DNA from 3 places in the Paenibacillus sp. FSL M8-0212 genome. Region 1 is predicted to be linked to each of the others. Evidence: riboswitches for the same ligand, from Rfam matches in the RefSeq annotation. Region 1 holds a riboswitch; each other region holds the start of a gene.

What was found. Region 1 has a riboswitch for thiamine pyrophosphate ahead of tenA (thiaminase II). Riboswitches for the same ligand answer to the same signal wherever they lie in the genome.
Region 2: linked by a shared signal. The riboswitch ahead of MKX68_RS23840 (thiamine phosphate synthase) and the one ahead of tenA (thiaminase II) in region 1 are both predicted to bind thiamine pyrophosphate.
Region 3: linked by a shared signal. The riboswitch ahead of thiC (phosphomethylpyrimidine synthase ThiC) and the one ahead of tenA (thiaminase II) in region 1 are both predicted to bind thiamine pyrophosphate.

Annotation. Positions count from the first base shown of each region.
Region 1 is NZ_JBBORP010000001.1:5,756,502-5,760,235, forward strand. Features, by position in the region: gene MKX68_RS25320 (CotH kinase family protein) at 1-613, opposite strand, end outside; gene tenA (thiaminase II) at 738-1,397, opposite strand; TPP riboswitch at 1,513-1,610, opposite strand; gene MKX68_RS25330 (endo-1,4-beta-xylanase) at 1,817-3,734, opposite strand, start outside.
Region 2 is NZ_JBBORP010000001.1:5,408,155-5,411,888, reverse strand. Features, by position in the region: gene thiS (sulfur carrier protein ThiS) at 1-28, opposite strand, end outside; gene thiO (glycine oxidase ThiO) at 25-1,197, opposite strand; gene MKX68_RS23840 (thiamine phosphate synthase) at 1,215-1,922, opposite strand; TPP riboswitch at 2,107-2,216, opposite strand; gene MKX68_RS23835 (ABC-F family ATP-binding cassette domain-containing protein) at 2,292-3,734, opposite strand, start outside.
Region 3 is NZ_JBBORP010000001.1:1,749,177-1,752,910, forward strand. Features, by position in the region: gene thiC (phosphomethylpyrimidine synthase ThiC) at 1-1,053, opposite strand, end outside; TPP riboswitch at 1,474-1,587, opposite strand; gene MKX68_RS07690 (IclR family transcriptional regulator) at 1,737-2,480, opposite strand; gene MKX68_RS07695 (alpha/beta hydrolase) at 2,840-3,734, shown strand, end outside.

The DNA of each region.
Region 1 (3,734 bases):
TGTCAATATCTTCAACAGCCAGGTACAAACCCCAAGTCTCTCCATTTACACTAATATTGGAGAATGCGAATAAAGGTGCATCTACGCCAATATAACTCATGATGTCATAACTCAAGTATTCCTTCATATAACTATTGTCGCTAATCATGTTGTTCACAACGAGCTTGTCCAACCCCATCCAAGTTTGATCCTTAACATACTCATCAAACTTGATTTTGAAACTATATCGATCCGTTGTATCATCGCTAGCAACTTGCCGAAGGCTGGAGTTACCCTTTGGACGAATTCCGACGTTTTCAATCGTTGTGCCGTTAATCGTAATATTAGCTGAGATGTACTGCTCCTCATTTGCATTATCCAACATTTCTTTCCATGCCGCTTCATCCACATCAATCGAAATGGACATAACCTCATTTTTGTTGATTTGATCGGCATACCCTACTGTCTGCGCAGTATTCTCCGTTTTACTCTGATTATCCGTATTCGTTTGTTCTGTTTCAGTCGAATTACTTTCCGAGTCCACACTTCCTTGATTAGTCGAGCTGCATGCCGTCAGCATTGCAGTACATAACACCGCTACACCGATAAATTTAGGCCATTTGTATATACTCATTGCCATCACCTCATGATTGTTGTTGAATCTTTTTATATGTAATCATCATAGATGGCAATTCTTAAATGAATCTGAATGAGTGGCGTCATATGGTACTCTCTAATTGAATGAACGACCAGTGAACTTAAGGCTCCAGCCTCCATGACATCTCCCAAAAATCAAGCTCGAAGCGACTGCACATCACGAAAATATCTTCCATTCGTTGGTACGTTTCCTCGCTACAGCCTTCTAATAGCTTATCCGTTAACGCCACAAGGGATTGATTGTTGCTGTTGTATTCAGAGGAAGCATATCCTGTGATCCACTCTCCGTAAAAAGGATGATCAGCTGCACCTGGCTTTTGGGAAAGAGCTTGACCAATCTCTGCATAGCTCCACGAGCAGGCCAGAATCGATACAAGTACTTCTGCTATACCGCCCGCATGGGAAACTGAGAGCATATAGTTAGTATAGGCTGCATTTTTCAGTGCAGGTTTTACCTGAAAAACATGATCCTCTGTAATTCCTAAACGCTCCATATAAGAACGATGAATTTTCATTTCACCATTCAGGATGTTATCTACGTTTTTACTAAAAAACTGCATCAATTTGGGGTCGTGCGACTTGACGATACCTAGTGCAAATACGCGGGCATAATCATACAGGTACAAGTAGTCTTGCAGCAAATAATAACGAAATTGTTCAACCTGTAAAGAACCATCCCCGATCCCTTTAACAAAGGGATGCTCAAGACATTCCTTCCATACAGGCTTTGCTGCCTGATATAGTCGCTCTGAAATAGTCAACGTGTGTTCCTCCAATTCATAATGTATGTATTTAAAAACAAAAAAACGAAACATCCATAGGATGTTTCGCAGACAAATACACTAAAACAAGGGGTACGCATGAGCTACCCAAGTACAGCGTTTCATCGTTGCATCCCTACGTTGGCATGATCCAAATCAGGTAAGGTCGGTTTAACACCCTCTCAGCCGGTTAAGGCTCCCTCGCAAACGGTTGTATGTAGTTGATTACTTTCTTGTTCCCATAAAAGAAAAAATAACATCCATTTAGTATATCAAGGGCTGTTAAATATAGTCAAGGCAGTTTGTATCCCACCTCATCAGCTTGAGTGACGTATGTAAACGATGAAAACCATCATAACAATGGTTGAGTTTTATCCACTGTTATGATGGTTTCTACTCTTACAATTACTGCCGATGGATTAATGCCCGAGTTTGTTCTTTCCGACAAAAGTGAGTATTCCGTACTGGGAAGTGTTTCTCCAGCTCTCATTGGTCGTATCATTCCACTTGGCTACGTTCTGTTTACCTCCGCCCTGGTTGTCGTTAATTTGAAGCTCGAAACCGAGGACATTTCCAGCCTTTGGCGTCAGTGAATTCAACTGGATTCTGGCTTCTACGAGGTATCCTTTATTTGTTTTCTTCACAGCACTTACAAGGCGTCCGGGTGAGGCACTGCCTGCAAAGGTTCCGACATTGTCTGCACTGATTCTGAACTGGGCATCATCATATTGAAAATACGGTGTGCGCTGGTGATTCTCGTCCAGGAAAATCTCAACCGAATCCTGATCCCATGGGTTAATGCTATCTGTGATGATGTTTGGATCAGTGACATCGATTAGCAGATATAGATACTTACCTGACCACATTGCGCGAGCCACTGCCTCTGCCCCTTCGGTCTGATTCAACCGTTTTACTTCAAATGGTACAGCCTTGTTCCATAATGCGTCTTTCTTCCCATCAATCTGAACAATCCCTTGCATAGCTTGTGCAGATTTGGGCATAGGGGCGAGTTGAATCACGCCGTATTTGCTTGTATCTTGCTCCTGAGATTGTGTTCGATCATTCCAGTACAGTGGACTATAAGGTTGTGTCCCACTTGCAGCGCCATCCGTCACACGGATATCCAAACCGGCTTCATATTCTGATCCGGCTTGTATACTACCCCATGGAATGGACAATTCAACCTGATATCCGGCTTTGGTCTCGCGTACACGATATGAACGCTGCTCTGCGCCCTTAGCTTTGCCCGACCGCTTAATGATTACGTGTCGATCATCTGCTTCATATGAAGTGGTCTTGCCATTATTGAGATCAACAAAGAGTTCTACTTTGTCATTCACATCTGCCTTCGCATCCTGAACATCCACAAGGATAAACAGGTTACTTTGATCCCATAAGGTGCGGAAACTGGCTGATCCCGGAGAGTCGCCCTTCAGTGGAGTAGACACCGCTTTGTTCCAGAGCGGATCTTGTGACTGTTTTTTGATATCCGGTTTACCCGAAAGTGAGACGGCTCTCTGTGTCAACACAGGCAAGCTCGATTCATCCACGAGTCCCCAGTATGCTTTTTTGGCCTTCAGGGCTGAATCAAACAGCATCGCCTGGTTGTTGTAAGACTTCTCATCTTGGAGTCCCCATAGGGTAACTGAAGAAATGTGGTCTTTGTGTTTTTTGTACAAATCCAACAGTTCCTTATATCGATACGCTTGTTTTACCGCAACTTCATCCGACATCTCTTCACCAAATGGAATTCCGCTATCCACATCCAGTTCCGTGATCTGAATATCCAATCCAAGTTCGACGAACATGTTGATCGTTTTTTCAATTTCCTCGATGGGCGGCGATTCCAGGTTATAGTGGGATTGCAAACCCACACCATCGATGAGTCCCTTCTCTTTCAGTCGTTTGACCAACTGAAACATATGCTCTCTTTTCTCAGGGACTTCCGTGAAGTATTCGTTGTAGTATAATTTGGCATCCGGATCGGCTGCACGAGCAAATTCATAAGTTTTCTCAATGTAATCCGGACCGATTAGTTCATAAAAGGGACTTTTACGTAAACCGTTGGCATCACCATTACTATCCGCAATCGCCTCGTTTACCACATCCCATGCATAGATCTTACCTTTGTATCGGGTCATGACGGTTTCAACGTAATCCTGAATCCGGGCAAGTAGTAATTCTCGACTCGCAGGGTTACCCTGAGGATCCTTGAACATCCACTCTGCTGCATCAATATGCCACAACAGCGCATGTGCGCGTACACCCATACCATGCTCCTCGGCGAACTGAACATATTGATCGGCTGCCTCGAACTCATAAACACCTTCGGAAGGA
Region 2 (3,734 bases), 350 kb from region 1:
TCCTTTGACCATTAACGATGATGTTCACTGCACCACTCCCTTTCTGTTCAATCGCTCAGGGCTCAGCGCCTCAATTCCGAGCTCTTCTGAGCTTTTGCCCGCGAGCAATTCAGCGATTAGTCTGCCTGTTATCGCACTGAGCAAAATACCGTTGCGGTAATGTCCAAAGGCGGCGAACAGCCCGGGTATACTCTTACAAGCACCTATATAAGGCAATCCATCTGGAGTTGCCGGTCTTACGCCTGCCCACGCTCGTATAAATTGTGCTTCTTTCATCCCAGGCACCCAGTGGGTAGCCGCTGTTAATAGCTTCTGAACACCCTGTACAGAAACGTTCAGATCCGTTCTGCCTGGCAGACTGCTTGCCCCGAGCCAAACCTCTCCATTGGCTTTGGGAACAATGTAGATATCCTCTGCATACACCGTTCTGTCAGGTCTGTACCCTGCATGTTCAGCTGAGAACTGAACGGCGGCTATTTCACCTTTTACCGACCACACAGGCAAGCTCAGATTCACATGTCTCATCAACTCTTCACTCTGTAATCCAGCCGCTATAATGACATGTTTGCATCTCATCTCACCGATCGATGTGGTGATCCCCTGCACGCCGTGTTCGTTTGCTCGCACGCGTATATCCTGTATGCCCTCCATAACCCGTGCTCCCAATGCTTGAGCCGATTCGGCGTATGCCTTCGTTAGATGGACTGGAAGAATCTCACTCTCGTAAGGCCTGTAGTAGGCTCCATACGTATCTCTGTTAAGCCAAGATGCCTCCTGTTGCACAACGGAACGATCCCACCATACCTCATCAGCAGAAACAGACAACGCAGACTTCCGATTGTCCTTATAGCTACTTAATTCAATGTATGATCGAAAAGGGGTTAGGAATCCATGGCGTTGCAGGCCAGTCTCTACCTCACTGAGTGTAGCCATTAACACTTGATGCTCAATAAGCAACTGTCTACTCTGTCTGGCAAGCTTAGCCATCAAAGGATGAGCAAACTCCTCACTATCTGCAGCCAGCATTCCAGCCGCTGCACAAGAAGTGCCTCCTGCAATCACCGAACGCTCCAGCAAAAGTACATCCTGTCCACGGGAAGCAAGCTCATATGCAATGGCGCAACCAATAACGCCTCCGCCTACAATAATCGTTTCTGCATGAATCTTATCCGGTCTATCAGTAATGATCTTTTTCATCCTCTCATCTCCTTGATTCAGCGACTCAGACTTTCTGTAGCAACAACGATAGCCTGCCTTAATGATGCAGCGGCCCGATCCGGTGAATCGTTCGCCCATACATTCGAGATCACAGCAACTCCCTGTGCGCCTGCAGAGCGAATCGCGTGAATGTTTCCCGGTTCGATGCCACCGATCGCCATGACAGGAATGGAGACACTCCTGCACACTTCAGCAAGAGCATGTAATCCTCTTGGGTCAAGATCAGGCTTACTGTTGGTTGAGTAGACATGCCCGAAGAAAAGGTAATCGGCTCCCCGTTCTTCAGCGATTTTTGCCTCATCGATGGAATGAACAGATACCCCTAGACGAAGTCGCTGCACATTGCTCATGACAGCAGGGTTACAGTTGCGTATCGCATCTTGCCCCCAATGTACACCGCCACAGATGTCATTTTGTAAAGGCAGTTCTGAACCATTGATAACGATGCGACAAGATGGAACGCCAACGCTGCGCAGACTTTCAGCCCAATCGATCTTGTCTTGCCATGTGAGTTGTTTTTCTCGTATATGAATATAGTCCACTGATGGCCAAACGTCCTTTGCAGCTTTTACAAAAGATGCTTGATCCCCTGCACCCGTAGATACAACATGCAATTCAAATGATCTGTGTACATGTTCATGAGAAATTACCGTACCATCCCTCTCCTTCCATGCGTGAATGCTATGAAAACACAAAAAAGCCACTCCCGTAGGGGAGTGGCTGCGTATTAAATATAGGACCAGATGACTAATTGATGCATACAGTTCATTTCGTGCAATTCAGCTATGGACCTTATAGCCCTAACGTTATACACGTCACTGCATGTTTCAATTCGTTAAGCAGACGGTTGAAATCCTTTTGAGTTGCCGTTTGCTCACGTCATTCACTGAAACGCGCTCGCCACTTCCCTACGCTGGTATGATCCAGATCAGGTGCAAAGGGTCCGGAATCGTATTCTTCCATCTCAGCCGCATCGTGCGGCCCCCCTAGTGTTCATATGAAGTTGTAGCCTATGTTACCATAGACGGATTTTTTTGTCACCGTCATTTCTGTTAAACATTGTCTTAAATCGTCTAGTTTTTCTCAGACCATTCTTCGACATTCCATGTTTTGGTAACCCAACCCTCGTAGAAATCAGGTTCATGAGATACCAGTAACACCGTTCCCTTGAATTCTTTCAAAGCACGCTGCAACTCCGCTTTAGCTGTGACATCCAGATGGTTCGTCGGCTCATCAAATAGAATCCAGTTGCTTTCACGCATCAAGAGTTTGCATAAACGAACCTTGGCTTGTTCTCCACCACTCAGCATATTAAGCGGACGAGTAATGTGCTCATTTTTCAACCCACAGCGAGCGAGATGACCTCGGACCTCATTTTGGGTCAAATGTGAAAACTCATTCCAGACATCCTCAATCGGCGTGATATTCCCAGCACGAACCTCCTGCTCAAAATATGCCGTTTCGAGATAATCTCCTAAGAAAGTCTTTCCACTGAGTGGAGATATTTTTCCCAGGATGGTTTTCAACAGCGTCGATTTACCCACACCATTACAACCTACGATGGCAATTTTCTCACCACGTTCGATTGTCATTGTCATCTTAGGCAGCAAAGGATACGTATATCCAATTTCAAAATCAATGCCCTCAAAGACCGTTTTGCTGCTCGCACGGGCATCCTTAAATTTAAACGTTGGTTTGGCCGCTTCATCTGGGCGATCAATACGTTCAATTCTGTCCAACTGCTTCTCCCGACTCTTCGCTCGACCTGAAGTTGAAGCACGTGCCTTGTTACGCTGAATGAAATCTTCCTGCTTCTTGATGTACTCTTGCTGCTTCTCGTATGCATCAATATGCTGGGCTTTATTCATATCAGCCATCTCGAGGAACTTGTTATAGTTCGCTGCATATCTCGTTAATTTGGCAAATTCCAAATGATAAATGACATTTACGACTTCATTCATGAATTCCGTGTCATGGGAGATTAAGAGGAACGCGTGCGGGTAGTCCTTCAGGTAACGTGACAGCCATTCAATATGCTCTACATCCAGATAGTTGGTCGGCTCATCCAGTAACAGAGCTGTAGGTTTCTCGAGCAGAAGCTTGGCAAGCAGCACCTTGGTACGTTGTCCACCACTTAGAGCTGCGACATCCCGATCAAGACCAATTGCGGACAAACCAAGACCATTAGCCATCTCTTCCACTTTTACGTCAATCAGATAAAAGTCGCCCTGTTCCAGTTGTTCCTGAATATCGCCCATCTCTTCCAGCAACTGCTCCAGCTTATCTGGATCTGCATCTGCCATCTGGTCCGTAATATTCATCATTTCTTTTTCCAGTTCAAGCAACGGAAGGAATGCATCTTTAAGCACGTCACGAATGGTTTTACCTGGGGTAAGCTTCGTGTGCTGATCCAGATATCCATAACGGACCTTGGGTGTCCATTCCACTTTTCCACTATCTTTAAGCAATTTACCGGTAAGGATGTTCATTAATGTGGATTTACCTACACCATTGGC
Region 3 (3,734 bases), 4.0 Mb from region 1:
TTTCATAATCTCGCAGATTTCTTCAAAATGGGTGTACAAAAAATTCTCCTGATGATGCGCAAGGCACCATGCTGCCATAATGGACCCACCGCGAGACACAATGCCTGTCATCCGCTTGGCGGTCATGGGGATATAACGCAGCAGTACACCTGCATGAATCGTAAAGTAATCCACGCCCTGCTCTGCCTGCTCAATGAGTGTGTCACGGTACAACTCCCAGGTCAGTGCTTCCGCTTCGCCATTCACCTTCTCCAGCGCCTGATACAGCGGCACCGTGCCAATCGGCACAGGTGAATTGCGGATGATCCATTCCCGGGTGGTATGAATGTTTTTGCCTGTGGACAGATCCATCACGGTATCCGATCCCCAGCGTACCGCCCAGGTCATCTTCTCGACCTCTTCCTCGATGGAAGAAGATACGGCAGAGTTACCTATGTTGGCATTGATCTTCACGTGAAAATGACGACCGATCAACATCGGCTCACTCTCCGGGTGATTGATGTTGGATGGCAGAATGGCCCGTCCACTCGCCAGCTCCTGCCTCACAAATTCCGGTTCCACGCCTTCACGAATGGCGGCAAACTCCATCTCTGCCGTAATGACTCCCTGCCTCGCGTAGTGCATCTGGGTCACACAGCGTCCTGTCTGTGCCCGTAGCGGTTTTCCACGCAATCCAGGGTACTCTTCGGCGCCGGCTCTCTTTCCCCCGGGCTTCAGTCCGTTATCCTCCGGTTTAACTGTACGGCCTTGGTAAGCTTCGACATCGCCACGCTCTGTGATCCAACGGGTGCGCAGGGCTGGCAGACCTGCACGGATATCCGCATGAAATGCGGGATCGGTCATCGGGCCACTCGTATCGTAGACACGCAGCGGTTCGTTATGCTCCACCCCTTGGGGAGTATTTGTGTCATGAAGGGCTATCTCACGTTCCGGTACAGCAATGTCCGGCCGTGAGCCCTGAATGTAGACTTTGCGGCTGCCCGGAAAGGGCTGAACCCGTCCGGCCGCCCCTGTTTCCTTTTCCACCTGCTGATCGTTATGTTCCTGTTCCATCGCTTGTTGTCCCGTTCGATTTCCTGTACTCATGTTCGCTTGTCTCCTCCTCAGTGTTCGTCGCTTGTTTGGTTGGTATCATCGTTAGCTCGCTTACGTACCTGTCCCAAATCATGCACAATGCAGAGAAGAAAGAGCGATCCTACGCCAGACCAGGGGAGACACTTTTCATGTACAGTTCACAACAGACGGAGGCTGCCACAGATCATGAATCTATGGCGACTTCTCTCTCATCATCCAAGCCCACTTTTGCAGGTTATTGAAAAAGGAGCCCATAAAATCCGCGCTATATCGCCCGTTCACTGTATATAAAAAAGCCGGTCCCCGAAGGAACCGACTTTTATGTCCATCACCAATAATGCACCTTCAATCAGCTCCTTAACGGAGCCCTACCAGGGTCACATCATGTGGTGGTTGTGGTCATATCGCCGATTACTTCCCTACGCTGGTATGATCCAGATCAGGTGCAAAGGGTCCGGAATCTCATGCGATTCCGTCTCAGTCCGGACAATTCGGACTCCCCCAGTAACGTTAGTAAGTTGCGACTTACATAAGCCGCCGTTCATATTCAATGAAGCTGGCCCCGTTGGGCCGTCCATTACAGAGTAGCGCAACCGGAACATAAAAACAACCTTTATATTCCAGACCATTAACTCAATTGGAGAAAAAAACTTACATAAACATCAGGATAACATGAGCCCCATCTGCGTAGCAGCATCCTTCAACACAGGTGCGTATTCATGCAATGTCTCCTGCGAGAGTCGACTGACAGGCCCTGAGACCGAGAGGGCAGCTGCAATATTACCTCTGCGATCCATAATAGGTACAGATACCGCGGCAGCTCCCGGCTCACGTTCCTCATAACTCGTCGCATATCCGTTATCCCGGATATCTCCCATTTGCGCCAAGTACACCGCCGGATCAATAAACACCGGCCATTCCGGCCCGTTCATCAGTTCTTCACGATCCTCGTCCGTGGCAAACGCCATCAGGACTTTGCTGGAAGCGCCCACAGACAGCGGGAGTCTAACACCAACGGGAGCGACTCGGCGAATCGCCTGATCACTTTGCACAGCCTGAATCCGTATCCGTTCACTCCCATCACGCAGGTACAGACTCACGGTCTCCCCCAATCGATCTCTCAGTCGCTCCATTGCAGGCAGCAGCAGAATAGCGGGATCATCGCTTCGGGACATATGAGCTGACAGCTCCCAGATTCGGATGCCAAGTCGGTACTTCTCTGTTGCTGCATCACGGATCACGAACCCTCGATCCTCCAGCGTAGCCATCAAACGGTGCACTGTACTTTTGTGCAGGCCGATCTGGCTGGCAATTTCGGTGAGTCCCAGATCACTGCGTGTGGTAAAACATAATAATATATCCAGCGCCCGTTCCACAGCCCGGACGGTTAACTTGCGATCTTCCATGGCATAATGCCCTCCTCATGTTTCATCACATGAAACTTGGTTACATAAATTATATGAGAAACGGTCTCATCTGTAAACCAAAAAGAGCCAAAATCAAAATAGGCCAACCTGTAAATTTTTCCTTTTTATAAGACTTAATCCCCTGTAATTTACACACTAAGGTAATGTTACCCATATATCTTAAGAACTATATAACAATTGCGTAACAAATGCCCTCAATCAATTGACTTTGACTATATTGGAACATACGATAAAGATATATTACATTAAGATATCGCTCTGAAGCAGGCTCTGAAATCGACGCAATTCTCTTTTCATGTCGTTGTTATCTTCAACTGAACTTCAAAGGAGGGGCATTCATGTATCCAACATCCCAGAGCGAAGCCCCGCTGCAAACAAAAGTGTCCGATCTGCCCTCTTCCCTATCACCGAGGCTGATTCGGTTCAAACATATTATCGTAGCGTTGCTGCTCTCCGTTGTATTTTTTCTACTGTTTTGTTTTATCGCACTGCATGGTTATATCGCATGGGTATTATCCAATCCAACGGTAGCGCCGGTCTTCTCCAATCCGATGCAAGCCAAGAACATGAAGTATGAAGACATCACGTTCCCGGCAGCAGATGGCAGCCGGACGATGCAGGGATGGTATATACCTGCTGACAATGCTGCAAGCAAAACGATTATTTTCAGTCACGGCTATGGTGCCAATCGTGAAGAAACATGGGTACCCATGTATGACCTGGCACACTATGCCCATCAACTTGGGTTCAACGTGGTCATGTTCGATTATGGCTTCGCCTCACAGGTGAACAAAGCCGTAGCCACAGGTGGCAAAGCTGAGTCACAGCAACTGCTCGGTGCGATCCAGTTCGCCAAGCAACGTGGTGCGCAGGAACTGGTTGTCTGGGGCTTCTCGATGGGTGCCGGTACAGCGCTTCAGACTGGGCTGATTACACAGGAAGTGGATGCAATGATTCTGGACAGTACGTTCCTGCTTGAGCCGGATACGCTGTACCACAACATTCATAACCAGATCGATCTCCCGCGTCAGCCTACACTCGAGATCATGAATCTGTTGTTCCCTGTTCTGAATGGTACCGGATTGCAACAGATCCCGTATCAGGAAGTGAAAAAGGAAGATTATCCGTTCCCGATTTTCTTCATCCATGGTACAGAGGACGAGAAGGCGCCTTATCCAATTGCGGAGCAGCTCGCCGCCAACCAGACCAATCCGTACTCCGATGTATGGATTG